Thermoleptolyngbya sichuanensis A183: one gene and its partner. Each later gene encodes a partner of the first gene's protein in a complex. Links are inferred from orthologs where the notes say so. Each region holds a gene or a part of one and is shown on either strand. Other genes may lie near its edges. The genes, in order: secY and secA.

Region 1 (13,876 bases):
GAGGTTAGTGCTTCACTCCTGCTTCCCGTCCGCTAGCGCTGCGGAGCCATTCCCAAATCCCTGCCCCTTGTTCCCTTACAATAAATTGCAATGCTTCAAAATGCGATCGCCCATGACTCATTCGACCGACCTCACCGCCCTGGCCCGCTGGATGGCTGCCGACTTTAGCAACCAAGAACAAGCCTTCGAGAACCCGCCTTTTTTTGCCCATATCCGGGTCTGTATGCGGCCGCTGCCCGTGGAACTGCTGTCGGGCATTAGCCTGTTTGTGGAGCAAGCCTACGACTATGCGCTAAATGATCCCTATCGGCTGCGGGTGCTGAAGCTAGTGAACGCAGGCGACCATATCGAGATTGAAAACTACACCGTCAAGGACGAGACAGAGTTTTATGGTGCATCTCGCGACCTGACTCAGTTGAGCAAGCTGACGGGCGATCGCCTAGAAAAACTACCAGGCTGCAACATGATTGTGGAATGGACGGGGCACAGCTTTCGCGGCAAGGTGGAACCTGGCAAAGGCTGCATGGTGACTCGTCGTGGCAAGGAAACCTATCTAGACAGCGAGTTTGAAATCGACGACCAGATTTTTATCAGCCTCGATCGGGGCCGCGATCCCGAAACAGACGAGCATATCTGGGGTTCCGTCGCGGGGCCGTTTCACTTTGTGCGCTGGGCTAGCTTCGCGGATGAGATCCGCGCCTAGATCGCTATTCCAATCACGCTTCCAATCGTGCTTTCGGCGGTAGCGATTGCGCCAAAGCTGCAACTTGCGCTGACAAGGCAGGCAGGTGAGCCGCTTGAACCCCGGTGTGAAACTTGGGCTGGGAGGCGATCGCCGCTACGATAGCTTCTAGATCGGCGTTGCCCGCCCGCGCTCCCAGCCCATTCACCGAACATTCCACCTGGCGCACACCGACCGTCAGGGCCGCCAAGGAGTTTTCGTCCGCCAGCCCCAGGTCATTGTGACAGTGAACCGCCAGCGTTGCCTGGTCAATATTCGGAACGCGATCGCCCACAGATTTGACCAACGCGACAAACTCAGATGGCCTTGCCACTCCCATACTGTCGGGAATCGTGATGATGCTGGCTCCGCTGCAAATGGCCGTTTCCACCGCGCGACACACCACGTCGAGAGGGCAGCGCGTCGCGTCAAACGCAGACCATTCCACCTCTCCGCTATAGCGTCTGGCTAGGGACACCCCCTGCCGAATAGCGGCGATCGCCTCTGACTCAGCCCCCGCCGACGGGACGCGAATCGGCGTGAACACATTGATCCGGCTCCGCTCAGCGGGTTTCAGCGCTGCTGCCACCGCCTCAATTTCTTCCGGCTGACTGCTGGCAAGTCCGCAGATCGTTGCCTGCTTGACCTGGGCTGCCACCTCCAGCAGGTCGTCCCTATCTTTGCGAAACGCGCCCGGATAGCCCACTTCGATCACGTCTACACCCGCCGCCTCCAGCATCAGCGCCAGTTGCAGCTTTTGAGCAAGGGTAAATTTTTGCGTCAGCGCCAGTTCACCGTCGCGCAGCGTCGTGTCAAAGATGGTAGCTTGAACCGTTTCATCTGGCTGCCTCATCGCTCTACGCTCCCTTCCGCCAGATATTCCACCAAATATCGGGTAAACGCCACGCCGTTAAAATCCACCGCTTCAGTGTCGTATAGACGGAAGCCGAATTTCTGAAACAGCCCCAGGCTAAACTCGCTGGCTTCTGCATAGAGCCGCGTGACAGGTTTCGCGGCTGCGTCGTCCAAAAGCGCTTGCAGCAGCATAGACCCGATACCCTGATGGAGGCGATCGCCCCGCACATAGGTCGAGCGAATGTGGCCATTGATCTCGATACCTGCAAATCCCACAATTCCGGTTTCATCAGTCGCCACATAGGTCGTCGCGTCAAATATAAAGTGGCGAAAGAGGTCCAGATTTTCGGCAAAGGATGCCCAAGTCTGCGTTTGAACGAGGCTGTAATGCTGCGGCCCGTGCTGCAAGACGGTGTGCTGATACAGCGCCGCCAGTTCAGCCAGATCTGATTCTTCATCGAGTCGAATATTCATAGTCCCTATCCCGCCGCTTCCACTCCCTGAACTTTGCCCATCTCTTTTTTTCTCATCTCATCTCTTTAAGGGTCGCGAAACCTGTAAAAGATTTTTTCACGATGCTGATTTTATGCGTTATCCTAGACAAGGCACAAATCTCTAACACAGCTTGCAGATTGTCTTTGAAAGTTCTGTCTGCAACTTGCTAGACAGCTTGTGTTGATTGGTTTATAATTTGAAATTGTCGCCAAAATCGGGCCGTGCGTGTTTACGAGTGCCTTCCCGGCAGGAATAGTGCCCGGAAGCCCTTACGGATACTGGGTGGTTGATCTGCTCAAGTCCCGGCGACTCAGGCAGAAGCCATTTATTTGAGCTAGTAAGTCTGTCTGCAAGATTGTAGAACATCTGTGAATCTGTGCGCCTTTGGGCTGACAGCAGATTGATTATGTTCGACAGAAACAGCTTGGTGTCTTATGAAGTTTGCGAGGCAAATTTTGTCTGGCACTCTTGCAGCGTGTAAATAGGGGGACGATTAACCGTGTCTGTTGGAATTCTTGGCACCAAACTGGGGATGACCCAGGTTTTTGATGAGGCAGGGAAGGCTATTCCTGTAACCGTCGTCCAGGCTGGCCCCTGCACAGTCACGCAAATTAAAACAGCAGAGGTGGATGGCTACAGTGCTGTCCAAGTTGGCTTTGGCGAGGTTACCGAAAAGGCGTTGAACAAGCCTGAACTCGGACACCTCAAAAAAGCTGAAGCGTCTCCCCTCCGCCACTTAAAGGAATATCGCCTCGACAGTCCTGCTGATTATCAGTTAGGGCAGCAGTTGACGGCGGATATCTTTACGCCAGGGCAGCAGGTGGACGTAATTGGAACGAGCATCGGACGCGGCTTTGCGGGCTACCAAAAGCGCCACAACTTCAAGCGGGGGCCGATGGCTCACGGTTCCAAGAACCACCGTCTTCCCGGTTCTACGGGTGCAGGCACTACGCCAGGTCGCGTTTATCCTGGCAAGCGCATGGCAGGTCGTCTGGGTGGCACGAGAACCACGATCAAGAAGCTGACAATTGTGCGGGTGGATGGCGATCGCAACTTGCTCCTGATCAAAGGGGCAATCCCTGGAAAGCCGGGTGCCTTGGTCAATATTGTTCCTGCCAAACAGGTCGGAAAAACGAACTAAAAATTTGCTGAGCGTTTGGATTTTGCGATTTTGGTGATTGGAGCAGTGAGCCAGCACCCCGACGAGGAGAAACAGACCCATGGTTGAGTGTGTAGTTAAAAATTGGCAGGGTGAAAGCGCTGGCACCGCCTCGCTAGATCTGCGCGTCGCTAACGAAGACAATGCGCCCCATATCGTTCATCGGGCCTTGGTGCGCCAGTTGAATAATGCTCGACAGGGCACTGCCTCTACCAAGACTCGTTCTGAGGTTAGAGGTGGTGGACGTAAGCCTTGGCGGCAAAAGGGCACAGGTCGCGCCCGTGCGGGTTCGATTCGCTCTCCCCTATGGCGCGGCGGCGGCGTTATCTTTGGCCCCAAACCCAGGGACTACTCCGTCAAGATGAACCGCAAGGAGAGGCGCTTGGCGCTCAGAACCGCGCTGCAAAGCCGTGCTGAAGACCTGATTGTGGTTCAAGATTTCGCAAATGAGTTGCCCCGTCCCAAAACCAAGGAACTGGCGCAGGCGCTGACTCGCTGGGGTGTAGGGGAAAACGAAACGGCTCTCCTAATTGTTTCTGAGCGAGACGAGATGGTTTATCTGTCGGCTCGAAACATTAGCTCCATCAAGCTAATTTCTGCTGGCAATCTCAACATCTTTGATTTGCTGGCGGCTGACAAGATCGTGGCAACTGCGTCTGCCCTAGAAAAAGTGCAGGAGGTATACGGTGACTAAGTTTGATTCGCGCAACCTGGCAGATCTGATTCGCCGTCCCCTAGTGACTGAAAAGGCAACTCAGCTTCTTGAGGAAAACAAGTACGTCTTTGAAGTGGTTCCCAGCGCAACAAAGCCGCAGATCAAGGCAGCTATTGAATCTTTGTTTGAGGTGAAGGTGGTTGGTGTGAACACCAGCAAGCCCCCGAAGAAGCATCGTCGAGTCGGTCGATTTGCTGGACACAAGCCCCAATACAAGCGGGCAGTTGTGACCCTGGCAACAGGTGATTCCATCGTCCTGTTCCCCGAAGTGTAACGTCTGAAAGCCATCCCCTTAAGAGATTGAAGCCATGGGCATTCGTACATACCGACCTTATACACCTGGCACGCGAGAGCGCTCCGTTGCTGACTTTGCTGAGATCACTCGTAGTGAACCAGAAAAGTCCCTGACTCGCTCGGTGCATCGTCCCAAGGGACGCAACAATCGGGGCGTAATCACCTGTCGCCATCGGGGTGGCGGGCACAAGCGACTGTATCGGATAATTGACTTTCGCCGCGACAAGCGAAACATTCCCGCTAAAGTAGCAGCAATCGAGTATGATCCCAACCGCAACGCCCGGATTGCGCTTCTATATTATCAGGATGGCGAGAAGCGCTACATCCTTTGTCCGGCTGGCTTGACGGTCGGTACAACTGTGATCGCAGGTGAAGACTCTCCTTTTGAGGTCGGAAACGCTTTACCACTGGGCAGTATGCCGCTAGGTACGACGGTTCACAATGTGGAATTAGTCCCTGGCAAGGGTGGACAGATTGTTCGCGCAGCAGGCGCTTCGGCGCAAATTGTAGCGAAAGAGGGTGATTTTGTGACACTCCGCCTGCCATCCACAGAGGTGCGGATGGTTCGCCGCGAGTGCTATGCCACGATTGGTGCGGTGGGTAATGCCGAGTCTCGCAACATTAGCCTAGGCAAGGCAGGACGCAAGCGTTGGTTGGGCCGTCGTCCGGAAGTTCGCGGTAGTGTCATGAACCCAGTCGATCACCCCCACGGCGGCGGTGAAGGACGTGCGCCGATCGGTCGTTCTGGCCCTGTGACCCCCTGGGGTAAGCCAGCCTTGGGCATGAAGACTCGGAAGAAGAAGAAGGCAAGTAATGCGTTGATTGTTCGTCGCCGCCGCCGCACGTCCAAGCGCGGTCGCGGAGGTCGTGAGTCTTAAGGTTCCGAATCTTTTTACAGGGTTTATGGTTCGTTGACTATCACACGTTTGGTCAATTGGTAGAGGTAAGTCGGTTATGTCTCGCTCACTCAAAAAAGGTCCTTTCGTGGCTGATCACCTTCTAAAAAAGGTTGAAGCGTTGAATGTGAAGGGCGATAAGCAGGTAATCAAAACCTGGTCTCGTGCCTCAACGATTCTGCCTCAGATGATTGGACATACGATTGCCGTTCATAACGGTCGTCAGCATGTTCCGGTTTATGTAACGGAGCAAATGGTGGGACACAAGTTGGGTGAGTTTGCGCCGACTCGTACCTTCCGGGGACATGCCAAGAGCGACAAGAAGTCTCGTCGTTAGGTTGAGTCAGGTTTATTTCAGGACGTTCGCAGTAGTTCACAGATACTTGGATTTAGTGCTTGCTGTTGCTCAAACTCTAAAAGCTCTCTGCAAGACACTTGAGAGGAAATCATCATGGCAGTTACGACCGCAGACGAAGTAAAAGCTGTTGCCCGTTATATCCGCATGTCGCCCCACAAGGTGCGTCGGGTTCTGGATCAGATCCGGGGGCGTTCTTACCGAGAGGCACTGATTATCCTGGAGTTTATGCCCTACCGCGCTTGCGATCCTGTGCTTAAGGTGCTGCGGTCTGCGGTTGCCAATGCTGAGCATAACGAGGGCTACGCCCCTGCTGATCTCGTAGTGACGACTGCCTATGCTGATCAGGGCCCCGTGCTGAAGCGGTTTCGTCCCCGCGCTCAGGGTCGGGCCTATCAAATCCGCAAACCGACTTGTCACATCACGATTGCGGTTGCGCTGGGTGCTGAAGACTAAGTTACGACCCTGTTTGGGCGTTTTGAATGGCGATCGCTCCTTGTTTTATACCCTTCACTCAAATTTTTGCCTTTTCTGAGGACGCATTGTGGGACAGAAGATTCATCCAGTTGGTTTCCGCCTCGGCATCACCCAGGAGCATCGCTCTCTCTGGTTTGCTGACTCCAGCCGCTATCCCAAGCTGCTGCAAGAGGACTACAAAATCCGCAAATATGTTGCCAAAGAGTTGAGCAGTGCAGGTATCTCTGAGGTTCGCATTGAGCGCAAGGCCGATCAAATCGACCTCCAAGTTCTGACGGCCCGCCCTGGCGTGGTTGTGGGTCGTGGCGGCGCGGGGATCGAAAAGCTGCGCGAGGGTCTTCAAAAAGAGTTGGGAGACACCAGCCGTCAGATTCGGATCAACGTGGTTGAGGTTGCTCGTGTGGATGCTGATGCTGCGCTGATTGCTGAATACGTGCAGCAGCAGCTCGAAAAGCGGGTTTCGTTCCGTCGGGTTGTGCGTCAGGCGATTACTCGCGCTCAGAAATCAGGGGTGCAGGGTATCAAAATCCAGGTGAGTGGTCGGCTAAACGGCGCAGAAATTGCCCGTACTGAATACACTCGCGAAGGCAAGGTGCCGCTCCACACGCTGCGGGCAGATATTGACTATGCCTACACCACTGCCCAGACGATCTACGGCATTTTGGGGATCAAGGTGTGGGTGTTCAAAGGCGAGATTATTCCTGGGCAGGAACGAGTAACGCAAGAAGCCGCTCCCAATAATGTGCCGCCCCGTCGCCGTCAGCAGCGCCGCCGCCAGTTTGAGGATCGTTCTAACGAAGGATAGGGAAGGCGGGCTGAAGGGCGAAAGCTGAATCAGACCAGTGCTTCCATCCCCACCCTGACCCTAGCTTCAATTTCAAGGTAGTGAGCCATGTTAAGTCCAAGACGAACTAAATTCCGCAAGCAGCAGCGCGGCCGCATGAAAGGGCGGGCAACTCGCGGCAACAATATTGACTTTGGTGATTTTGGGCTTCAGGCAATGGAGCCGTCCTGGATTACCTCCCGTCAGATTGAGGCTAGCCGTCGAGCCATGACTCGATACATCCGTCGGGGTGGCAAGATCTGGATTCGTATTTTCCCGGATAAGCCTGTTACCATGCGTCCAGCCGAAACCCGGATGGGTTCGGGTAAGGGCAACCCTGAGTTTTGGGTGGCAGTGGTAAAGCCGGGTCGAATCTTGTTTGAGATTGCTGGAGTACCGGAAGAGACAGCCCGCGAGGCAATGCGACTGGCGCAGTACAAACTCCCAATCAAGACCAAGTTCATTGTTAAGGAACAACAAGAGCAAGCAGTGGAGGAGTCGTAGAGATGGCTCTGCCTAAGATTTCAGAGATTCGTGATCTCAGTGATCAAGAACTCAGTGAGCAGATTGTAGCTGCCAAGAAGCAGTTATTTGACTTGCGCTTCCAAAAGGCGACGCGGCAACTGGATAAGACGCATCAGTTTGGGCATGTCCGCCACCGGCTGGCGCAACTGATGACTGTGGAGCGGGAGCGACAATTGGCAGCTGCACAAGCGGATGCAGAGAAGGAGTAAGGGGCAATGGCAGTCAAAGAGCGAGTTGGAGTCGTGGTGAGCGACAAGATGGAAAAGACGGTCGTCGTCGCGGTGGAGAACCGTGCCCCTCACCCGAAGTATCGCAAGATTATGGTGCGAACCAAGCGTTATAAGGTTCACGACGAAGAAAACAAGTGCAAAACGGGCGATCGCGTTCGGATTCAAGAAACCCGTCCGCTCAGCCGCACAAAGCGTTGGATCGTTGTGGACATCCTAAATCAGACTTCAGAGAGCTAGTCCACCCCGGAGGAGAGACACCATGATTCAACAGGAAACTTATCTCAGCGTGGCGGACAACAGCGGCGCTCGCAAGCTGATGTGCATTCGAGTGTTGGGTGGCAACCGCCGCTATGCCGGTGTGGGGGATGTGATCATCGCTGTGGTTAAGGATGCCATTCCGAATATGGCAGTCAAGAAGTCTGATGTGGTACGGGCAGTGGTTGTGCGAACCAAGAAGGGTCTGCGCCGAGACAGCGGCATGAGCATTCGGTTTGACGATAATGCCGCTGTGATCATCAACAACGATGGCAACCCTAGAGGAACTCGCGTGTTTGGCCCGGTTGCGCGGGAGTTGCGCGATAAGAACTTTACTAAGATTGTCTCGCTGGCTCCGGAGGTGCTGTGATGGGCAAGCTGCGCTACAAAATGCATGTGAAGAAGGGCGACACCGTCCAGGTTATTTCAGGAAGCGATAAGGGCAAAGTCGGCGAGATCTTGCGTGTTTATCCTGAAACCAGCAAGGTGGTGGTCAAGGGCGTTAACGTGCGGACGAAGCATGTTAAGCCTCAGCAAGAAGGGGAGTCTGGTCAGATTCAGACCTTTGAGGCTCCGATTCATAGCTCCAATGTCCTTCCCTACTCTACCAAGCAGAAGGTTGCGAGCCGAATTTCTTATACCTTCAATGCGGATGGCCGAAAAGTCAGAATGCTGAAGAAAACCGGTGAGATTATCGACTAGCGTTTCAGATTCACGTTTCATGTTTCATTCCTGACCAAGCCCAGGAATATATCAGGAGAGTGTTATGGCAAGTCCCAGGTTAAAAACCTACTATCAGGAGACCGTAGTTCCGAAGCTGGTTGAGCAGTTTAACTACGAAAACGTTCATCAGGTTCCTAAAGTGGTCAAGGTGACCGTGAACCGGGGGATGGGCGAAGCGGCTCAGAATGCAAAAGCGCTGGAGGCTTCTCTGGCAGAGATTGCGGTAATCACTGGACAAAAGCCAGTGGTGACGAGGGCTAAGAAGGCGATCGCCGGTTTCAAGATCCGTAAAGGAATGCCAGTGGGTATCATGGTCACCCTGCGCTCGGAGCGCATGTATGCCTTTCTGGATCGCCTTATAAACTTGGTGCTGCCTCGGATTCGAGATTTTCGCGGCATCAGCCCCAAGAGCTTTGATGGTCGTGGCAACTATACTCTGGGGCTTCGTGAACAGCTCATTTTCCCCGAAATCGAGTACGACAACATTGATCAAATTCGGGGCATGGACATTTCGATCATCACCACGGCAACCACAGATGAAGAGGGACGTGCCCTGTTAAAGGAACTGGGAATGCCCTTTCGCGATAACTGAGGCAGGCTGACAAAGAGGAAATTATGGCGTCTAACGACACAATTGCAGACATGCTGACCCGCATTCGCAACGCGAATCTCGCCCGGCATCAAACGACCGAAGTCCCGTCTACCAAGATGACGCGCAACATCGCTCGTGTGCTCTTGGAAGAAGGATTCATTAGCGAGTTTTCTGAGACAGGCGAAGGAGCGCAGAAGCGACTGGTAATTGCTCTGAAATATAAGGGCAAAGGCCGCCGTCCGATTATCAATGCGCTACAGCGGGTCAGCAAACCTGGACTGCGAGTTTACTCAAACTGCCGCGATCTGCCTCGCGTGTTGGGTGGCATTGGAATTGCCATTGTTTCAACCTCCAGCGGCATCATGACGGATCGGGATGCCCGTCGTCAGGGTGTGGGAGGAGAAGTTCTCTGCTACGTCTGGTAAGGATTTTTCTCGATCTGGCTTTGTCTGAGCGGATGGCTGCTTGGGTCAAAGCTAAATCTAGCCTTTCATTTTATTTGTGTTTGCTTTGTGTTTGCCTGGTGGCGCTTGTGTCGTAAGCGCATCGCTTGAAGGCCAGCAAGATCGTCCAGGAGTGACTTGTCATGTCTCGCATTGGAAAACGTCCTATTAGTGTTCCTCAGAAGGTGACCGTTACCCTTGACGGTCAAACTCTGGTTGTTAAAGGCCCCAAGGGAGAACTCTCGCGCACGCTTCCGCCAGAGGTTGAGGTTCTGCAAGAGGGCGATACGTTAACGGTGAATCGTCGCAACGAGTCCCGTGCTGCCCGTCAGCGCCACGGGTTGTGCCGAACGCTGGTTGCCAATATGGTGGAGGGCGTATCTCAGGGATTCCAGCGCAAGCTTGAAATCCAGGGGGTGGGTTATCGGGCTCAGATTCAAGGGCGAAATCTGAACCTGATTGTAGGCTATAGCCATCCAGTTTTGATCGAGCCGCCTGATGGAGTTCAATTTGCTGTTGAGAATAACACCAACATTCTGGTCAGCGGAATTGATAAAGAAATTGTCGGTAATATTGCGGCTCAGGTTCGCGCAGTTCGTCCGCCAGAACCCTACAAGGGCAAGGGCATTCGCTATGCTGGCGAGGTTGTCAGACGTAAGGCCGGTAAGGCAGGGAAGAAATAACCTATGAAACTGACTCGTAAAGAAGCGACTCAGCGTCGTCACGTCCGCATCCGCCAGACAGTTTCTGGCACGTCTGAACGTCCTCGTCTGGCTATATTTCGCTCTAATCAGCATATCTACGCCCAGGTCATTGATGACACGCAGCATCGAACGCTTGCTGCTGCATCGACGCTAGAGCCTGCGCTGCGCGAAAAGCTCACTTCAGGTGCTAACTGCGATGCGTCTGTAGAAGTCGGTAAGCTGATCGCAGCGCGATCGCTCGAAAAGGGGATTACGCAAGTCGTGTTTGACCGGGGCGGCAAGCTGTATCACGGCCGCGTCAAGGCTTTGGCAGATGCCGCTCGTGAAGGTGGTCTAAGCTTCTAGCCTTTCAGATTCATCTTTAGGACAAGCACACTATCCAGGACAAGCAAGCTATGGCGAAGAAAACCAAGACAAGTCGCGTCAAAGAAAAAGAAACTGAGTGGCAGGAGCGTGTTGTTCAAATCCGCCGCGTTACCAAAGTGGTTAAGGGGGGTAAGAAGCTTAGCTTCCGGGCGATCGTGATCGTCGGCAACGAACGGGGTCAGGTTGGGGTTGGGGTTGGCAAGGCCGCTGACGTAATCGGTGCAGTGAAGAAAGGCGTTGCTGACGGCAAGAAGCACTTGGTCGAGGTTCCCCTGACTAAATCTGACTCCATTCCTCACCCAACCAACGGCGCAGGCGGCGGCGCGAAGGTGATGATTCGTCCTGCAGCTCCGGGAACTGGTGTAATTGCAGGTGGTTCCGTGCGTACCGTGCTAGAACTGGCGGGTGTGAAGAACGTTCTGGCGAAACAGTTGGGTTCGGGTAACCCGCTCAATAATGCCAGGGCCGCTGCAAATGCACTTTCTGCCCTCCGCACCTTCTCTGAGGTAGCAGAAGAACGCGATGTTCCCATTGAAAAACTCTATTCTTGACGAACTATGAGACTTTCAGACACATTTCCAAAACCGGGTTCTCAGAAGCGTCGTCGCCGGGTTGGCCGGGGCATTTCCGCCGGGCAGGGTGCAAGCGGCGGCTTCGGAATGCGGGGACAAAAGTCGCGCTCTGGACGCAGCACCCGACCGGGTTTTGAGGGTGGGCAGTTGCCTCTCTATCGCCGGATTCCGAAGCTGAAGCATTTTCCGCTGATCAACCGGATGTCCTACACCATCGTGAACGTCGGAGACTTGGCTGAACTGCCTAAGGGGACAGAGGTCAGCCTCGATTCGCTGATGGAATTGGGAATTGTGACGCAAAACGATGGCCCGTTGAAGATTTTGGGCGACGGTGAACTGAGTGTTGCGCTTCAAGTGACGGCTGCGGCCTTTACTGAATCGGCGAAGCGTAAGATTGAGGGCGCAGGCGGAAGCTTCAACCTGCTAGATTAAGATATGGAGCGACTTTGCAGCAAGGCAGAGCGGTGAGTGGTTGGCTCTCCTGCTCTGCTTAGTTTTATAGAGGGAGAGGTACTGAGACTATGGTGCGCGATAAGACACCCACGGCGCAGGAAACTTTCTTGCAGATGGCCCAAGCGGCCGGACTGCGAGGACGACTTTTGCTGACTTTGGGAATGTTGATTCTGGTACGGTTGGGTGTCTTTATCCCGATCCCTGGCATTAATCGACAGGCCTTTCAGGCGGCCACAGAGACCGGCGCTTTATCGGCCATCATTGGCTTTTTAGATGTGTTTACGGGTCGAGGACTTTCGACGCTGGGTATTTTTGCACTGGGTATTTTGCCTTATATTAATGCGTCTATTATTCTGCAACTGCTGACGGCTGCGCTCCCCAGTCTTGAGAAGCTGCAAAAAGAAGAGGGAGAAGCGGGACGCCGAAAGATTGCTCAAATTACGCGCTACGTTGCACTGGGTTGGGGCATTATTCAAAGCCTGGGTCTAGCGATTTTTGTGAACCAGTTTGCTGAGTCGCCGGGGCCGCTGTTCATTGCACAGATGGTGCTGGCTCTAACGGCTGGCTCGATGTTTGTGATGTGGGTGGGTGAGCTGATTACGGAGCGGGGTGTGGGCAATGGTGCGTCGCTGCTAATTTTCGTCAGCATTGTGTCAACTTTGCCGCGATCGCTCGGACAAACTATCGACCTTGCCCAGAGTGGCGATCGCAGCGTGGTTAGCGGCGTGATCATTCTGCTTCTAGTGTTCCTGGCAATGATCGTCGGCATCGTCTTTGTTCAAGAGGGAACCCGGCGTATTCCCATCATCTCTGCCCGTCGCCAGGTCGGGCGCAGGCTCTACCTTGAGAAGAGCAGCTATCTGCCGCTGCGCCTCAATCAGGGCGGCGTAATGCCGATTATTTTTGCTACAGCGGTTCTGTCTCTCCCGATCTACCTCTCGCAGTTTTTTGGGGATAACGAGATGGTGACGCGGGTGCTGTCTTATCTGCGTCCGGGCACTTGGGTCTACGTGCTGCTGCTGCTGCTGCTGATCTTGTTTTTCAGCTACTTCTATGCCTCGCTAGTGGTCAATCCAGTAGACATGTCCCAGAACCTGAAGAAGATGGGCGCAAGCGTGCCGGGGATTCGTCCTGGTAAGGCAACGAGTGACTATCTTGAGCGGGTGCTGAACCGACTGACCTTTTTGGGTGCGATTTTTCTGGGATTGGTTGCGATTGTTCCGGCTGCCGTTGAAGGCGCGACCCGCGTGACGACCTTTCAGGGCTTGGGTGCTACGTCACTGCTAATTCTAGTGGGCGTCGCAATCGACACGGCAAAGCAGATTCAGACCTATGTAATTTCGCAGCGCTATGAAGGGATGGTGAAGCAATAGTGGCACGACTGATATTTTTAGGACCGCCCGGAGCGGGCAAAGGAACTCAGGCGGCCGAACTAGCGGCTAGCTCTTCGATTCCTCATGTTTCTACAGGAGATATTTTGCGGGCTGCTGTGGCAAGCGGAACCGAGCTTGGGCAAAAGGCTCAGTCCTACATGGATCGCGGGGAACTGGTGCCGGATGCTTTGATTCTGGACTTGGTGCGCGATCGCCTCAGCCAGCCAGATGCCCAAGGAGGCTGGATTTTGGACGGCTTTCCTCGCAATGTTGAGCAGGCCAAGTTTCTCGATGAGCTATTGGCAGAAATTGAACAGTCCTGCGATTGTGTCGTTAATTTGGAAGTGCCCGATGAGGTTTTGGTGGCCCGCCTCCTGGGTCGAGGGCGGACAGACGATAACGAGGAAGTGATTCGTACTCGTCTGGCGGTATACCGCAATCAAACTGCGCCGCTGATTGACTTTTATCGCGATCGCCAGCAGCTTGTTTCAATCGATGGCAATCAATCCATTGAACATGTGGGGGCGGCGCTACGCCAGTTGATTAGCAGCTAAGCAGCGTAGCTTGGCTTGAAAAAAACATGTATAGATAGACCGTCCCAAGCTCATTGGTCGTGCCGCGGATAACAACACACGCAGGTTCTTGGAGTATTTGTTAATCTAATAGATGGCGCATTTTTTATAGATGGCGCATTTTTTAGGTGTTTAGGGTACTCAACGGTTCCCTGGGGTATGAAAGCGGTTTGCTTCAAGACCCTTTGTGATGGATATGTTTGGAATACCCGCTTGGAACATCAGAGAGGCAGGATCGCTCTAGGCTGTAAATTGGCACGCTGCAAAGCGCTATGGGG
Region 2 (14,476 bases), 220 kb from region 1 along the record:
GATCTTTCTGCTGGGTGCCCGTGAAGGCGTTGCCTATCGAGCGCAGCAGCGGATGAATGCCAAAGCAGGCAGAGACATTGTTGTGGGAGCCTACTCGCCTTCGTTTGGCTTTGAGCGAGATGAGACAGAGTGCGCCGAGATCATTGACATGATTAATCGCTCCGGCGCAACGGTCTTGGCCGTTGGCGTAGGGGCCCCCAAGCAAGAAAAGTGGATTGCTAAATACAAACATCAGCTCCCAAATGTTCGTATTTTTCTGGCAATCGGCGCAGCCATTGACTTTGAGGCGGGCTATAAGCAGCGATCGCCCCGTTGGATTAGCGAGGCGGGCCTGGAATGGCTCCATCGTCTGCTGTCTGAACCCCGGCGGCTATGGCGACGCTATCTGATTGAGGGACTTCCCTTCTTTTGGCTCGTCCTCAAGCAAAAGCTGAATCTCTATCGCTCTCCCCACCTTTCTGCACTCTCGCATCAAGCCTACAAATCTCAAGAAAAAATCGCTCAGAAAGTTGGCGGTTAAACGCTTTAGGAACCTTGAACGGATGAGAAACTCTGATTCCAAAACCTATTTGATGGTTTTGCCTGTTTACTATTACAGGCTCGATTCCCAAACCGTTGCATTAGAGAGTGCGTTTGTGAAGCACTTGATGCTGCTAAGAGAAAAGATTTCACCCATCTTTAATCATCTTGTGGTTGGGCTGGTTGAAATGAGTGATGAGGAGTATTCTCATAGGAAGCAATGGCTATCAGTTGTGGATGAATCTGAAGCAGGAATTCGATTCAAGTCGCTGTATAGAGTTCAAGATTTATCTTCCAAAGCTCAGCAGTTTTTTCAGCTATTTCGGGTTGCAAACAGATTAAAAAGTCTGATTTCGCAATGCGATCTGTTGCATACTGGCTTGGCTGCAAACATCTGGTTTCCAATGGAGTTTATTGCGACACTGCTGGGTCGAATTCTTAAGAAACCGACAGTTTACGTCGTAGACATTGACTTCAGAAACACGGCTCAGATGAGCTATGAAACAGGGACTTGGTCACTCAAGAGTTATCTACTTTGCAAATATATCTACGACAGCTTTCGGGCACTGCAAGTTTACTGCGCGTCCAAAATCTGCTCACTAATTTTGCTAAAAGGCGAAAAGCTCTGCCGTGATTTTGGCAGAGGTAAGCCGAATGTGAAGAACTTCTTGGATGCGGCGCATAGCAGGCATCACATTATTAGAAGAGATCGGCTGGCTCAAAAGTTGCTAAATCTAGAAGATCAAGGGCGGCCTCTAGAAGTGGTTTACTTCGGACGGTTAACGCCCTACAAGGGAGTTGATCGGTGCCTTCACGCAGTGGCGATCGCCCATCACCAGTTCGGATGCGATGTCGTATTTCACGTCATTGGTAGCGGTGAGCAGCTAGAAGAACTGAAGCGTCTGGCACAATCTTTGAAAATTATCGAAAGAGTCATTTTCCACGGCGCACTTCCATTTAACCAGGACTTTTTTGAGAAGCTTTACTCATATCACCTGCTGTTAGCAGCACCGCTCAATGAAGACACGCCTCGCAGCGCCCTAGATGCGATGGCAGCAGGGATTCCAATCCTTGCATTTGATACCTACTACTACAGAGATCTTTCAGCCACTGGTGCGGTTGATACAGTTGCCTGGCCGTCCATAGAAGAAATGTCTCAAAAGATTGCATACTACAGCAAGAATAGAGATTTGCTAGCGGACATGGCAGTCCAAGCTGTTGAATTTGCAAAACAAAATACTCAAGAGGAATGGTTGCAGCGGCGCTTTGAGTGGACGCTAGCTTTTGCTGGAATCACTCAACCAGCTTTGGCTACTCCACAGACAGGACAGCGACAGCTTTCAAATGTGAGTTAAGTCTTCTCTTATTCAAAAATTAAATTTTCAAAAGTGTATTAATCGAAGTTCTTGGAGGTTTCTCCATGCAGCTAAAGCATCTTTCAAGGCTAGCAACTCGACATCTCTATCACAACACCCCTAAAACTCTCTATTTGGCAACTGGACATGACCACACTCGTCCATTGTCTATTCGAGGATTTGTTAATGAACGCGACTGCTAACACTTGTTGAGAGTATCATGAAGGCAATTTTAGTCAACAACTATGACCTGCTCGGAATCTTGAACTTGCTCCAAGAGGAACATGGAAACGCTCCGTCTCAGCATCTTTGGGGCTATGACTCGTTGACTCGTCATGATATTGGAGTTGATATTCTCCCCTTTCAAGGGAGTGCCTTTCTCAAAAAAATCAGTGGCAAGCTGAAGATTTTTGGAGATTTGGATCAGCAGCTTAGATTGTTGGCAAACTGTCGTCGCTATGATGTAATCTATTCGGCGCATTATTTAACCACAACACTTCTTTCTTTTCTGAGCATTCTGGGGCTTCTGAAAAAGCCAATTGTGGCGATTGGATATCAGGCTCCTCGCACAAAAGCGTTTCATTGGAAGCTGTTTGTGAAAACGTTTATTGAAGGCAATAACAAGATTCTGTGTTTGAGTGAATCTTTGCTGAGGGATCTGGAAGATTTTGGAGTTCCCAGGCAGAAGCTAGATTTGATTGAGTGGGGTGCAGATTTGAGATTTTATCAGCCTGTCAATCTAAGTGAATCAACGGCTGAACAAGCTGCCAGGGAGAGGTTTATTCTCAGCCCTGGAAAGTCTTATCGAGACTATCCAACCCTGGTCAAAGCGTTTGAAAACTTGGACTGTGGCTTAACGATTTGTGGGGCTGGTCAGCTTGATCTCAAGCATCTAAAGCAGCGAGCGGTCGGCAGTGCCGAGGCGCATTTGCCCAGTAATGTATCCATCCTGCAAGACATGATTGACTGGCGAGATTTTATTCGTCTCTATCAGCAGGCGTATGCGGTGGCGATTCCTGTTGTGGAGGAAAAAGCCAGGTTCAAAAATGCGATTGGTCTGACGGTGCTGACGGAGGCGATGGCAATGGGGAAGGCGATCGCCATGACGCGCAGCGACTATGTGGGTGTGGATCTGGAGCGAGAAGGAATTGGGCTGTGGGTCGAGGAAGGCGATGTGGATGGCTGGCAAAGGGCGATCGCCTATCTGTTGGATAATCCCAAAGAAACCCGCGAAATGGGTCGCCGCGCCCGCCTTTTGGCCGAGCAGCGCTTCAACCTGGAGCAGTTCTCCAAGAAACTGGCTGATTCGCTCTGGCAGGCCTACAATGCCCAGCAACCTGCCCGCCCGACAATTTCCGTTCGCCAGCGGGCCCTGCTGCGCTAACTTGCGCCCAGTTGGATCGCATACAGGTTTGCGTAAATTCCTTTTTGGGCAATTAGCTCAGCGTGGGTTCCCCGTTCCGCGATCTGCCCCTGCTGAACCACGAGAACCTGATCGGCTTGGGTCACGGTGCTGAGGCGATGGGCAATCACAAAGCTGGTGCGGTTCTGGAGCAACCGGGCGATCGCCTCTTGCACCAATGCTTCAGTGCGCGTGTCAATACTGCTGGTCGCCTCGTCCAGGATCAAAATTTTTGGATTAATCAGCACCGCCCGCGCAATACTAACCAACTGCCGCTGTCCCTGGCTCAGCGGTGCGCCCCGCTCCCCCAGCAGCGTGCTATATCCCTGCGGCAGCGAGGTGATAAATTCATGCACATTTGCAGTCTGGGCAGCCGCCTCAATCTCTGCCTGACTGGTATTGGGCGCACCAAAGGCAATATTCTCCGCCACCGTACCGCTAAAAAGTAAGTTATCTTGCAGCACAATCCCAATCTGGCGGCGCAGGCTGCTTTGGGTAACGCGGCGCACGTCGATGCCGTCGATTTTCACTGCGCCCTCCGTCACATCATAAAACCGCAGGATCAGGTTAATGATCGTGCTTTTGCCTGCGCCCGTCGGCCCTACCAGCGCCACCATCTGTCCTGGTTCTGCCACCAAGCTCACCTCTTGCAGCACGCGCTGATTTTCCGTATAGCCAAAAGACACCGACTCGAACCGCACCTCTCCGCGAATCGGCGGCATCTCAGTCGCATTGGGTGCATCCTGCAACGTCACAGGCTCATCCAGCAGCAAAAAGATTCGGTCTAATCCCGCCAGTCCAGACTGCGCCTGCGTATAAAACTGGCTGAGAATTTGAATGGGGCGAAAGAACTGCTGCACATACAGCAGAAACGCCGTCACCACGCCCACAGACATCGCCCCCGTCACTGCCAGATAGCCACCATAGGCCATCACACCCGCCGTCGCCAGCGTGTTCAGAAAATCAATCGACGGCAAAAAGGCAGAGGTCACGGCCACAGCCTGCACATTGGCCCGGCGATTGGCCTCGTTCAGGCTATCAAATTCCTGAATATTCAGTTGCGTCCGGTTAAACGCCTGCGCCTCGCGCACGCTGCTAATGTCCTCCTCCAGCTTGGCCGACAGTTCGCCAATGGTCTCCCGCGCCACGCGAAACCGCCGCCGTGCCCAGCGCGAAAAGAACCCGGTCGTGAAAATCATCACGGGCACCACCAGATTGCTCAGCAGCCCCAGTTGCAGGTTCATTGACAGCATGGCGATGATGATGCCGACCAGGCTAAACGCCTGCCCCAGCATTTGCGGCACCGTCAGCCCAAAGGCCTGATTCACCGTGTTCACATCATTCAGCAGGCGGCTCATTAGGTCGCCCGCCTCGCTGCGGTCAAAAAAGCTGACCGGAAGACTCTGCACCTTGGTAAACAAGTCCTGCCGCAGTTGCCCCAGCACCCGCTGCATCATGTTGCCAATGCGCCAGATTTGTCCCCGAATCGCCACCACGCCCAGCACGTAAATCACCACCAGCAGCACCAGCAGCCGCGCCAGCCCCGGCCAGTTGCCCTGCAAGATGAGGTGGTCGATTGCCCAGCCAATCAACAGGGGGCCAATGGACTGCGTGGTTGCGCCGAGCATCACCAGCAGGAGCGCGATGGGAATTTCCTGACGATAGGGCGCGAAATATTGCAGAAATCGCCGCAGGGTCGAGAGCTTGGGCTTTTGCTCCGCAGCGACAATGGGGGACGGGCCTCTGATCATAAGGCTTCAGCCTTGGGTGCGGGGTAGAGATGCACATCGCGCTGGGGAAAGGGAATGGTAATCCCGGCGGCATCCAGCTTTTTCTTAATGTTTTCGTAGGCGGCAAAATAGACGGGCCAGTAGTGTTCGGTGTGGGTCCAGGGGCGCACGGCAAAGTCTACGCTGCTTTCCGCCAGTTCCAAAACGCCAATCATCGGCGGCGGATCGCTGAGAATTCGTTCATCTTGGGCTAGCGCTTCGGCGATCGCCCGCTTCACCCGGTCAATGTCTTCGTGGTAGGCAACGCCCACCACCAGATCCACCCGCAGAATGCCCTTTGTGGAATAGTTAATGATATTGCCGCCGGTAAGGCTGTTATTGGGAATGACGACCGTCTTGTTATCCAACCGCCGCAGCACCGTTGTAAAAAGCTGAATATCTTCCACAAAGCCCGATTCGCCGCCGCCCTCGATCCAGTCGCCAACACGAAACGGATGAAAAAAGACAATCAGCAGCCCTGCTGCAAAGTTGGACAGCGACCCTTGCAGCGCCAGCCCAATTGCCAGACCCGCCGCCCCCAGCACCGCCACCAGCGACGTGGTTTGGATGCCCAGTTGCCCCAGCGCCGCCAAAATCACAAAGGCCGTCAGTCCGTATTCAGCCAGATTGCCGGTAAATGCAACGAGGTTAGGGTCAATCGTGGTCGGGGTCATCAGTCGCTTGATCAGGCGGCGGAGTTGCTTGGCCAGCCAGCGACCCACGACTAGAATAATCGCTGCGCCCAGCAGTCGCAGCCCAAAGTCTACGCCCAGAGATTGCAGTTGCAGCAACAGGGCATTCCAGGCATCGAGGTTAAACAGATCAAAATCAAAGGTCATGAGCAGGAGATCGTCAGTATGGCGTATGAGGTGAGGGAAGTTAACCTTGGAACGGGTGTCCGCATTCTATAACCTAATCCCGAACCACCGCACTGCCCCCCAGATACCGAGTCTAGATCTCTAGACCCCGCACGGCAGGGGGCAGTCGTCCAAACATCTCGCTCATTCCCTAGTTCGCTACAATGAACGTTAGGCCTTAGAACCCTAAGTTTCTTCACTATCGCCCATTGACACCATGCTGAAAGCCCTGCTGGGAGACCCCAACGCCCGTAAGCTCAAGAAATATCAGCCTGATCTAGCAGAAATTAAGCTGCTAGAGCCAGAAATGGAGGCGCTGTCGGATGATGAGCTGCGGGGCAAGACGGCGGAGTTTAAGCAGCGAATTGAAAAAGGAGAAAGCCTGGACGACCTGCTGCCAGAGGCGTTTGCAGTGGTGCGGGAAGCGGGCAAGCGGGTGCTGGGAATGCGCCACTTTGACGTGCAGCTCCTCGGCGGCATGGTGCTGCATGATGGACAGATTGCCGAGATGAAGACGGGCGAAGGAAAGACCCTCGTGGCTACCTCGCCTGCCTATCTCAACGCGCTGTCGGGCAAGGGCGTGCATGTGATTACGGTAAACGACTACCTAGCCCGCCGGGACGCGGAGTGGATGGGGCAGGTGCATCGCTTCTTGGGGCTGTCAGTCGGGCTGATCCAGTCGGGGATGAACCCGATCGAGCGCAAGCGCAACTACGACTGCGACATTACCTACGGCACCAACAGCGAACTGGGGTTTGACTATTTGCGCGACAACATGGCCACGTCGATGCAGGAGGTGGTGCAGCGCCCGTTTAACTTCTGCATCATCGACGAAGTGGATTCGGTGCTGATTGACGAAGCGCGGACACCGCTGATTATTTCGGGGCAAGTGGATCGCCCCAACGAGAAATATACCCGCGCGTCGGAGGTGGCGCGGGAGCTGTGGCAAGTTCGTCAGGGCGTGAAGCGGCAAATCGAGAAAGTGGAGGAGGCGATCGCCGCTGCTCTGCAAGAAGGCAACAAAGCCGAAGCCAACCAGCTTAACCGCGAACTCGATCGGCTCAAGGAAGAACTCGATCGCTATTACGAAGTAGACGAAAAGCAGCGCAACGTGCTGCTGAGCGACGAGGGCTTTGAGGTGGTAGAACAGCGCCTCGGCGTGAAGGACTTGTTCGACCCCAAAGATCCCTGGGCGCACTTTATCTTTGGGGCGCTGAAGTCCTACGAACTCTTTATTCGCGACGTGAACTACATCGTTCGCAATGGTGAAATTGTGATTGTGGACGAATTTACCGGACGGGTGATGCCGGGCCGCCGCTGGAGCGATGGCTTGCACCAAGCGATCGAAGCCAAGGAGGGTGTGGAAATTCAGCCAGAAACCCAAACCCTGGCAACGATTACCTACCAGAACTTCTTCTTGCTCTACCCCAAGCTGGCAGGCATGACGGGCACGGCAAAGACCGAAGAGGCCGAGTTTGAGAAAATCTACAAGCTAGAAGTGACAGTCGTGCCCACCAATCGCCCCACGGGTCGGGTTGACCTGTCGGACGTGGTGTACAAAAACGAAAACGCCAAATGGCGAGCCGTGGCGCAGGAATGCGCCGAGATGCACCAGATGGGTCGCCCGGTGCTAGTGGGGACGACCAGCGTGGAAAAATCGGAGCTACTGTCGAGCTATCTGTCGCAGCTAAGTGTGCCCCACAACCTGCTGAATGCGAAACCCGAAAACGTAGAGCGCGAGTCGGAAATTATCGCCCAGGCCGGTCGCAAAGGCACGGTGACGATCGCCACTAACATGGCAGGACGCGGTACGGACATCATTCTGGGGGGCAATGCCGACTATATGGCACGGCTCAAGGTGCGGGAATACCTGATGCCGCGCATTGTGCAGCCAGAAGATGAGGCCGCCTTTGCCATCAGTGGAGCCGGGGCAGGCGGCGGTCGATCGGGTGGACAGGGCTTTGCCCCTGGCAAAAAGCAGAAAACCTGGAAGGTGGCGGCGGATCTGTTCCCGGTGCCGATTTCCAAGGAAGCTGAGCGGCTGCTTAAAGAAGCGGTGGACTTTGCAGTGCAGCAGTATGGCGAGCGATCGCTCTCTGAGCTAGAGGCCGAAGACAAGCTAGCGACTGCATCGGAAAAAGCGCCCAGCAGCGATCCGGTCATCCTGAAACTGCGCGAAGCCTATAACCTGGTGAAGCGCGAGTACGAAGCCCACACGTCTGCCGAGCATGACGAGGTGGTGAAGCTCGGCGGGCTGCACGTCATTGGCACAGAGCGCCACGAGTCGCGCCGGATTGACAACCAGCTTCGTGGCCGTGCGGGTCGGCAGGGCGACCCCGGTTCCACCAAGTTTTTCCTCAGCCTGGAAGACAACCTGCTGCGGATCTTTGGCGGAGAGCGCGTCGCAGGTCTAATGAATATGTTCCGCGTGGAAGAGGACATGCCCATCGAGTCGGGCATGTTGACGCGATCGCTCGAAGGCGCACAGAAGAAAGTCGAAACCTACTACTACGACATCCGCAAGCAGGTTTTTGAATATGACGAGGTGATGAACAATCAGCGCCGCGCCATCTACGCCGAGCGCCGCCGCGTGCTAGAAGGGCAAGACCTGAAGGAGCAGGTGATTAAGTATGCCGAACTGACGATGGACGACATCGTGGATGCCTACATCAACCCCGAACTGCCGCCGGAAGAATGGGAGCTAGATAAGGTCGTGGCCAAAGTCAAAGAGTTCGTCTACCTATTGGCGGACTTGGAGCCGAGCCAGCTTGAAGACCTCTCTGCGGGGGAAATCAAGACCTTCCTGCACGAACAGGCTCGCATCGCCTACGACATTAAAGAAGGCCAGGTCGATGCCGCCTCTCCAGGGCTGATGCGCCAGGCCGAGCGCTTCTTCATCCTCCAGCAGATCGACACGCTCTGGCGCGAACACCTGCAACAGATGGAAGCCCTGCGCGAAGCCATCGGCCTGCGCGGCTATGGTCAAAAAGACCCGCTGATCGAATACAAGAGCGAAGGCTACGAGCTATTCCTAAATATGATGACCGACATCCGCCGGAACGTGGTCTACTCGCTGTTCCAGTTCCAGCCGCAGCCGCAGCCCGTGGCTTAGGTCACTGTCAATGCCGCAATCTGGGCGGTAGCAACTCTGCGGAAGAACGCTATGAATTTATGAAACCTCAAAGACTCTGTGAAAAAGCGCAGGGGCTTTGGGTTTTATGTTTACTGATATCCATCTACTCAGATGTGTGTAGACGCTAGCGTTTTTTTCGCGGATTAGCCGCCCCAAACCCACTTGGCTTGTCAGCGGTGGGTGCTGCTGGGGAGGGGGCAACAGCGGGCGATCGCAAAACGACATGCTGCTTGTTGGCTTCCCGCAGCTTGGCATCGTGCTGGTTGTAGAAAAATGCCAGCAGCGTAAATCGTCGTCCCTGCGTCACGGGCGTTGCTTCATGCAGCAGCAAGCAGGAAAAGATGACTGCTTCGCCGGGGGCCGGGCGATAAAGCTGAGAGCCATATTCTGGAAACCTGAGATATCCCCCTTCATAGCCCTCGTTAAGATTTATTTAACGTCATGGCAAAGCGACGATGCAAAGAACCGACATTTGTATTGTCGCGGTTGTATTGTCGCGGTGCGGCTTGAAAAAACCTTGCGTTTGGTCATCGTAGCAGCCCACCAGATAGCGCTCGAAATTGGTCACACGGTAATAGAATGCCTTCTCAATTTCTGGGACAATCCGCCGCCAGATGCGCTGATTAATTTGCCCAATCAGGCTAGGGCCAGTAATTCGCAGATCCCGCCGTCGCTTGATGGACGGGTTCAGCACTTCCACCGTCTGATCGCCAATCTGCTGCATAAAGCCAGAATCGACGCTGCCCTCTGACTCGTAGCGATCCATCAGCAATTGACAAAACGCTGGCTCTAGGACGCGAGGAACCAGCAGCACCAGAGCCTGTCCCGTCACCAGAGTTGGCGGCGAGAGCGGCGGCAATTGCGACAACTGCTCCATCACTCTTGCTGCATGACTCCCCTGGCGATCGAGCGGGATAATAGCAACAATCCGCAAGTTCTCATCCAGTACAAAGGTCGTGGGATCGTAGACAATGCTGCCGTTGCTATCAATCTGGCGCACGCCGTAGAGAGTGCTGAGTTGTCCGTCAAAATCCCACAGAAGATTAAGATGGGGCGATCGCCCAACCAGTTCACCCAGAGCCTGGTCTTGTGGATCAATGCTCACCCCCAAAACCGATACCCCCAGCGCCTGCAACTGGGCTTGTAGGGACACAAATTCCATTAGCGCTGCCGAAGTCTCTGGGCTACTGGCGCTACCCAAGAAAAACAGCACCGTAGAAAAACAGCACCGTGCGATCGCCATTCAGATAATCGCCGTAGTGCTGCGGATGGGCAGTTGAAGGGAGGGCGGCCCAAAGAGCCGAGTCGCCAATCGAGAGCGGAACTGCGGGAGTGGACATGTGGCAAGGGTTTTAAGGGTCACGAGGGAGGTAGATTAATTCTGGATTCTAGATTTTAGATTGGCGATTTTAGTTAGATTGGCGATTTTAGATTGCTAGTCCAAGCATCTGAAAAGCTTCTAGCAAGTTCATCTAGAGCGCTGTCTGCCAAAAGTCGTCTAGGATTCCGGCTCCTTCAGCCGCTCCAGCGCCACCAGCAGTCGCTCGACGCTGGCGTTTGGCTCCAAAAACGAGAACAGGTGACGGAAGCGGATTTTTCCGGCGGGGTCAACCCAAAACTGAGCGGGGAGTGGTGCGCCTAATGCCTGCCCGGTTTGGTAGCGGCGAAACACGCGACATTCAGGATCGCTCAGCAGCGGCATTTTTAGCCCCAAGTCTTGCAGCACGATTTTGCTCTGTCGCTCGTCCGTGCTGGTGATCATCAGCACCTCTGCGCCGCGCTGGGTGAACGCCTCGTACTTCTCGTTCATCTCCAGAATATGCGGATAGCAGAGCGGGCAATACTGCCTTTCCGTAAAAATCCGTGTGAAATAGAGCAGCACCGGGCGGTTCCACGCCTGTTCATTGAGCTTGCGGTTGCCCGTATAGTCCGACAGGCGCACCTTGCGATCGCTCTTCACATCCAGCAGCTCAAACGGCGGCGCGAGGCTACCCGTGACAAACTGATTGGTAGCGGGAATGGGGAAGAAGTTTTTGTAGAAGCGATCGCCCAGCAGTCCGCGAAAGTCGGTAGAAGTTAGCATTGCAGAGGTTGGGAGGTTCAAGGGAGGTTCAAGGGAGGTTCAAGGGGGGCAGGCACAGTGAGGACGGGGGGTATGGAATGACCCATCAAAACCTTGAAGCACGGGTCAGAGCAACGGTCGAGAGGGAACTGCAAGAGGCAGAGACACCGGGAGCGGCGATCGCCCTCCTCCGCAACGGCGAAATCCTTCTGGCAACGGGCGTAGGCTATGCCGACCTCCAGCAGCAAATTCCCCTGCCCAGCGATGCCCGCTTCTATATTTACAGTATTACTAAACCGCTGCTGGCGACGGTGGCAATGAATCTGGTGCAGGCGGGGCGGCTGGATCTGGACACATCGCTAGCGCCGCAGTTCGCCCAAATCCCCTACACCGTTGAATCTCCCGTGACCTTGCGGCAACTGCTGAGCCACACAGGCGGCATCCCTGGCTATGGCGATGGCAGCGCCTATGTGCAAGATTTGCAGGCGCATCCCCAGCAGGCCTGGACGACGGAGACGTTTCTCCGGGTAGCGCAAGACCAGGGACAGCTTTTTTCACCTGGCGCAGGCTGGGCCTATTCCAATATTGGCTACATGCTGCTGCGGCTGATCTTGACCCAGGAAACAGGGCTTTCAATGCCGCAATACCTGCACGAGTGGATTTTTCGCCCGCTAGGGCTGCGACACACCTTCGTTCCCGAAACGCTGGAACAAGCGCATGGATTAACCCCCGGCTACAGCCAGTTCTTGACTGGGGACGACACTGGAGACGAATTGCAAAACGTCGCGCTGCTCTATCATCCCGGCTGGGTGTCGCATGGGGTCGTGATCTCCACCGCTGCCGAGCTGGGCAAAATCATGGACGCGCTGTTTGCAGGCAGGCTGCTGGAGCCAGAGCGCGTTTGCGAAATGCTAGAGCCGATCCAGGTGTTCGATTTCGAGCATCCCCAGATCGGCAAAATTGGCTATGGCTTAGGGCTGTGTCTGGGGTTGGAGTCGCCCTACGGCAAGGTCGCAGGGCACAATGGCGCAGGGCCTGGCTACGTCACGGGCGCGTTTTACCTGTCGAATGTGCAGGGGCAGCCAACGACGGTAGTGGCACTGGCCAACCGCGATCGCCATGACCTCGACCTGGGGACGCGCATCGTTTTTGCTATCCTCCGGGCGCTGGCAGATGCCCCTGATTAGCCCAACCCCTGGATTCACACGCCGACCTACTCAATCCCAAAGGTCACCGAAACCACGGCTGTAATGTCCTTCTCAATTGAGGACGTGTCATACATGCCGTAGTCGCTGACCTCGGTGGAGTTGCGCGAGGTGATTTGAAACACGCCCGTTTCGGCACTGCGGACTGCGCCAACGCGGTTGCCTGCGCTCTGGGCGATCGCCTCTGCTCGGGCCTTGGCATCCTTGGTCGCCTCGGCCACCATCTCAATCCGCAGCTTGCTCAGCTCGGTATAAAGATACTGCGGCGACTCCGACACCAGATTAATCCCCTCGTTGATCAAATCGGTCGATTGCTGCGACAGCGTGGTGTATTGATCGACCTCCGTCGAGCGCACCTCAAACCGCTGCGTCAGCCGATAGGCCAGGGTTTGCCCAGTCTCGCGTCCGTTGGGTGCAACCTCCGGAATCGAGTAAGATTCAATCGCGCTGAGGGTGACTGCTTCGGCAGGCACCTGGTTTTCGCGCAGATAAGCCTGCACTCGCTCAGTCTGTCGCTTCAAATCCTGATAGGCAGCCTGAGCCGTTGGCTGCTGGCTGGATACGGACAGTCGCCAGATGATGTAGTCGGAGCGGATAGGCCGCTTGGCAGACCCCGTCACCACCATCACATCATTGCTGGATTTCACGTCGCGCAGGGCCGTTGCGCCGATAAACGTGCTGCCCACCAGGGCCAGCGAGAGGGCCACTAAACCTGCGAAAAGCTGGGGATAGCGTTCCGATGACGCTGAATTTTGCATGGTCATTTCTCCTCTCCACCAGGGAGAATAAAGACCCTTTGCGCGTTCGTCCGATGCGGAGAATTGCTTTACAACGCTGACGCGAGGGGCTAGCAGGAGCGATAAACACTGGCTTCACCAGAGCTTTGGTGGCTCCGGGTGGCACAAACTATTCATCGATTCCTGCCGCCTCCACGAGGCTCTGAGGACTGGACTCGGCTCAGGCTCGATTCCAGTTTCAAAAATCCAGGACTGACGCGCTTGCAATAAGCTTTCTGGATTTTGGACAATTTCTCGTGGGCTGCGCCCGCGAGAAATTGTCCAACTGCGTAAGTCCGAGAATCGTTGCGTGGCTCTGTCACCGAGCAGCGGCGCGGCGTTTGGGTCAAGTTTTTATAAAAACAATTGGGTTCGTCAGTCGAGCCTGCCAGAACAGCGTTCACTCCACTCTGGCAGGGTATGATGCGATCCCTGACTGACGCGGCCAGTTTGGCAGCCAACAACCGAGCAACCGAGCAGGAGAGCGGCCACACTTGGCTACTCACTAGACCAGTCTTTCCAGTACCTTATTCACGAAAGCGGTTTCGTCAGTGTGGTTAACTACAGCAGCATCTGGGGCAATTCCCGATGCGATCGCCCCCTTTGCCAACTCTAAAATCCAAGCTCCAGCAGATCTCCCTGCCCTAGCCCCCTTAACCGCCTTTCATCCGTTGCTCCAACTCTTCCAGCGTGTTGATCAGCAGGCGCTTAGCTTGCAGCGACCAGCCCCACTTTTGAACGGCGATCGCCCCCGCCCCGCCAACAATCGTCGCCAAAAAATCGACAGGCTGCATAAACGAAATGCCCAACAGCAGGCCCAGCCCTGCAATGCCCCACAGCGGCAGCGCCACGGCCTGACGCTGAGTTTCCACAAGCTTGGCAAGGCCGCCCGTAGGCATTTCTGCCAGCAAGGTTTCCTTAATCTGCTGCTGCTCAGCCCGCGACACCGACAGGGCAATCTTCTGCCGCAGCTTTTCCATCTTGCGGGCATCGGTGCTGTATTGCGTCAGTTCATCTTCTGCCATCAGCAGCAGGCGTTCAAGCTGTCCCATCGTTGGTTGCGCCTCTGGTGTGAGTCACGGTTGCGTCAGTGATTACTCCTTAACAATACGACACATTACGACCCATGCTGGCACTCATTGCCCCAGGTGCTTTCCGCTATTCTTCGTCCCACAGCCGCTCTAGCTGATAGCGCCACGCGCCCAGCGTTTGGTCACGCTCGGCAGCCCCCGCCTCCAGGCTGCCCATCATGCCCTCAGCATAGAAGCGTTCTAGGGTTTGCAGCGTGGTCTCCATCGACTGCCCTTGCTGCTTGGCAGCGCGAATGATCTGGCGAATTTGGGCTTCGGCCAAACGGTCGAAGCTGGGGGTTAGCCCGCGCTCTTGCAGAGACACCAG

Evidence for each region.
Region 2: the proteins of secY (region 1) and secA are in contact, whole or in part, in a crystal structure (PDB 3DIN), measured with the Thermotoga maritima proteins. The link is inferred for Thermoleptolyngbya sichuanensis A183 from one-to-one orthologs. Residues at the interface, in WP_004081795.1 of Thermotoga maritima: Glu108, Gly109, Glu110, Glu111, Ala236, Glu237, Arg238, Arg239, Ile240, Thr241, Ile242, Gln243, Tyr244, Ala245, Arg246, Arg247, Val248, Thr249, Gly250, Arg251, Arg252, Val253, Tyr254, Gly256, Ala257, Ser258, Thr259, Tyr260, Leu261, Pro262; in WP_004082002.1 of Thermotoga maritima: Glu261, Ala262, Arg263, Lys300, Ala301, Arg302, Thr303, Ile304, Ile305, Leu323, Tyr324, Asp325, Pro326, Val329, Ser330, Tyr333, Ile336, Lys340, Phe345, Val349, Glu363, Phe364, Tyr374, Ser375, Gly376, Gly377, Glu393, Ile395, Thr482, Ser483.

Annotation. Positions count from the first base shown.
Region 1 is NZ_CP053661.1:5,154,702-5,168,577, reverse strand. What follows is about bases 10,986-13,873. They hold secY (preprotein translocase subunit SecY), read left to right. Parts: upstream 10,986-11,721; coding sequence 11,722-13,026; downstream 13,027-13,873. Other genes in these bases: HPC62_RS21360 (adenylate kinase), read left to right, coding at 13,026-13,580; rplO (50S ribosomal protein L15), read left to right, coding at 11,186-11,632; rpsE (30S ribosomal protein S5), read left to right, coding at 10,986-11,179. In the rest of the region: HPC62_RS21470 (chromophore lyase CpcT/CpeT), read left to right, coding at 113-703; HPC62_RS21465 (beta/alpha barrel domain-containing protein), read right to left, coding at 717-1,574; HPC62_RS21460 (GNAT family N-acetyltransferase), read right to left, coding at 1,571-2,050; rplC (50S ribosomal protein L3), read left to right, coding at 2,571-3,212; rplD (50S ribosomal protein L4), read left to right, coding at 3,292-3,924; HPC62_RS21445 (50S ribosomal protein L23), read left to right, coding at 3,917-4,219; rplB (50S ribosomal protein L2), read left to right, coding at 4,254-5,117; rpsS (30S ribosomal protein S19), read left to right, coding at 5,194-5,472; rplV (50S ribosomal protein L22), read left to right, coding at 5,587-5,946; rpsC (30S ribosomal protein S3), read left to right, coding at 6,035-6,772; rplP (50S ribosomal protein L16), read left to right, coding at 6,860-7,294; rpmC (50S ribosomal protein L29), read left to right, coding at 7,297-7,524; rpsQ (30S ribosomal protein S17), read left to right, coding at 7,531-7,782; rplN (50S ribosomal protein L14), read left to right, coding at 7,805-8,170; rplX (50S ribosomal protein L24), read left to right, coding at 8,170-8,502; rplE (50S ribosomal protein L5), read left to right, coding at 8,567-9,115; and 4 more genes. UniProt on the Escherichia coli protein: The central subunit of the protein translocation channel SecYEG. Consists of two halves formed by TMs 1-5 and 6-10.
Region 2 is NZ_CP053661.1:4,928,214-4,942,689, forward strand. The notes cover bases 5,727-9,214. They hold secA (preprotein translocase subunit SecA), read left to right. Parts: upstream 5,727-6,119; coding sequence 6,120-9,014; downstream 9,015-9,214. Other genes in these bases: HPC62_RS20380 (mechanosensitive ion channel family protein), read right to left, coding at 5,727-5,884; HPC62_RS20390 (2OG-Fe(II) oxygenase), read right to left, coding at 9,160-9,214. In the rest of the region: HPC62_RS20360 (WecB/TagA/CpsF family glycosyltransferase), read left to right, coding at 1-520; HPC62_RS20365 (glycosyltransferase family 4 protein), read left to right, coding at 543-1,874; HPC62_RS20370 (glycosyltransferase family 4 protein), read left to right, coding at 2,416-3,258; HPC62_RS20375 (ABC transporter ATP-binding protein), read right to left, coding at 3,255-5,027; more of HPC62_RS20380, read right to left, coding at 5,024-5,726; more of HPC62_RS20390, read right to left, coding at 9,215-9,468; HPC62_RS20395 (peroxiredoxin family protein), read right to left, coding at 9,475-10,197; HPC62_RS20400 (hypothetical protein), read right to left, coding at 10,229-10,375; HPC62_RS20405 (peroxiredoxin family protein), read right to left, coding at 10,534-11,118; HPC62_RS20410 (serine hydrolase domain-containing protein), read left to right, coding at 11,196-12,284; HPC62_RS20415 (SIMPL domain-containing protein), read right to left, coding at 12,311-13,060; HPC62_RS20420 (hypothetical protein), read right to left, coding at 13,732-14,130; HPC62_RS20425 (hypothetical protein), read right to left, coding at 14,237-14,476. UniProt on the Escherichia coli protein: Required for protein export, interacts with the SecYEG preprotein conducting channel.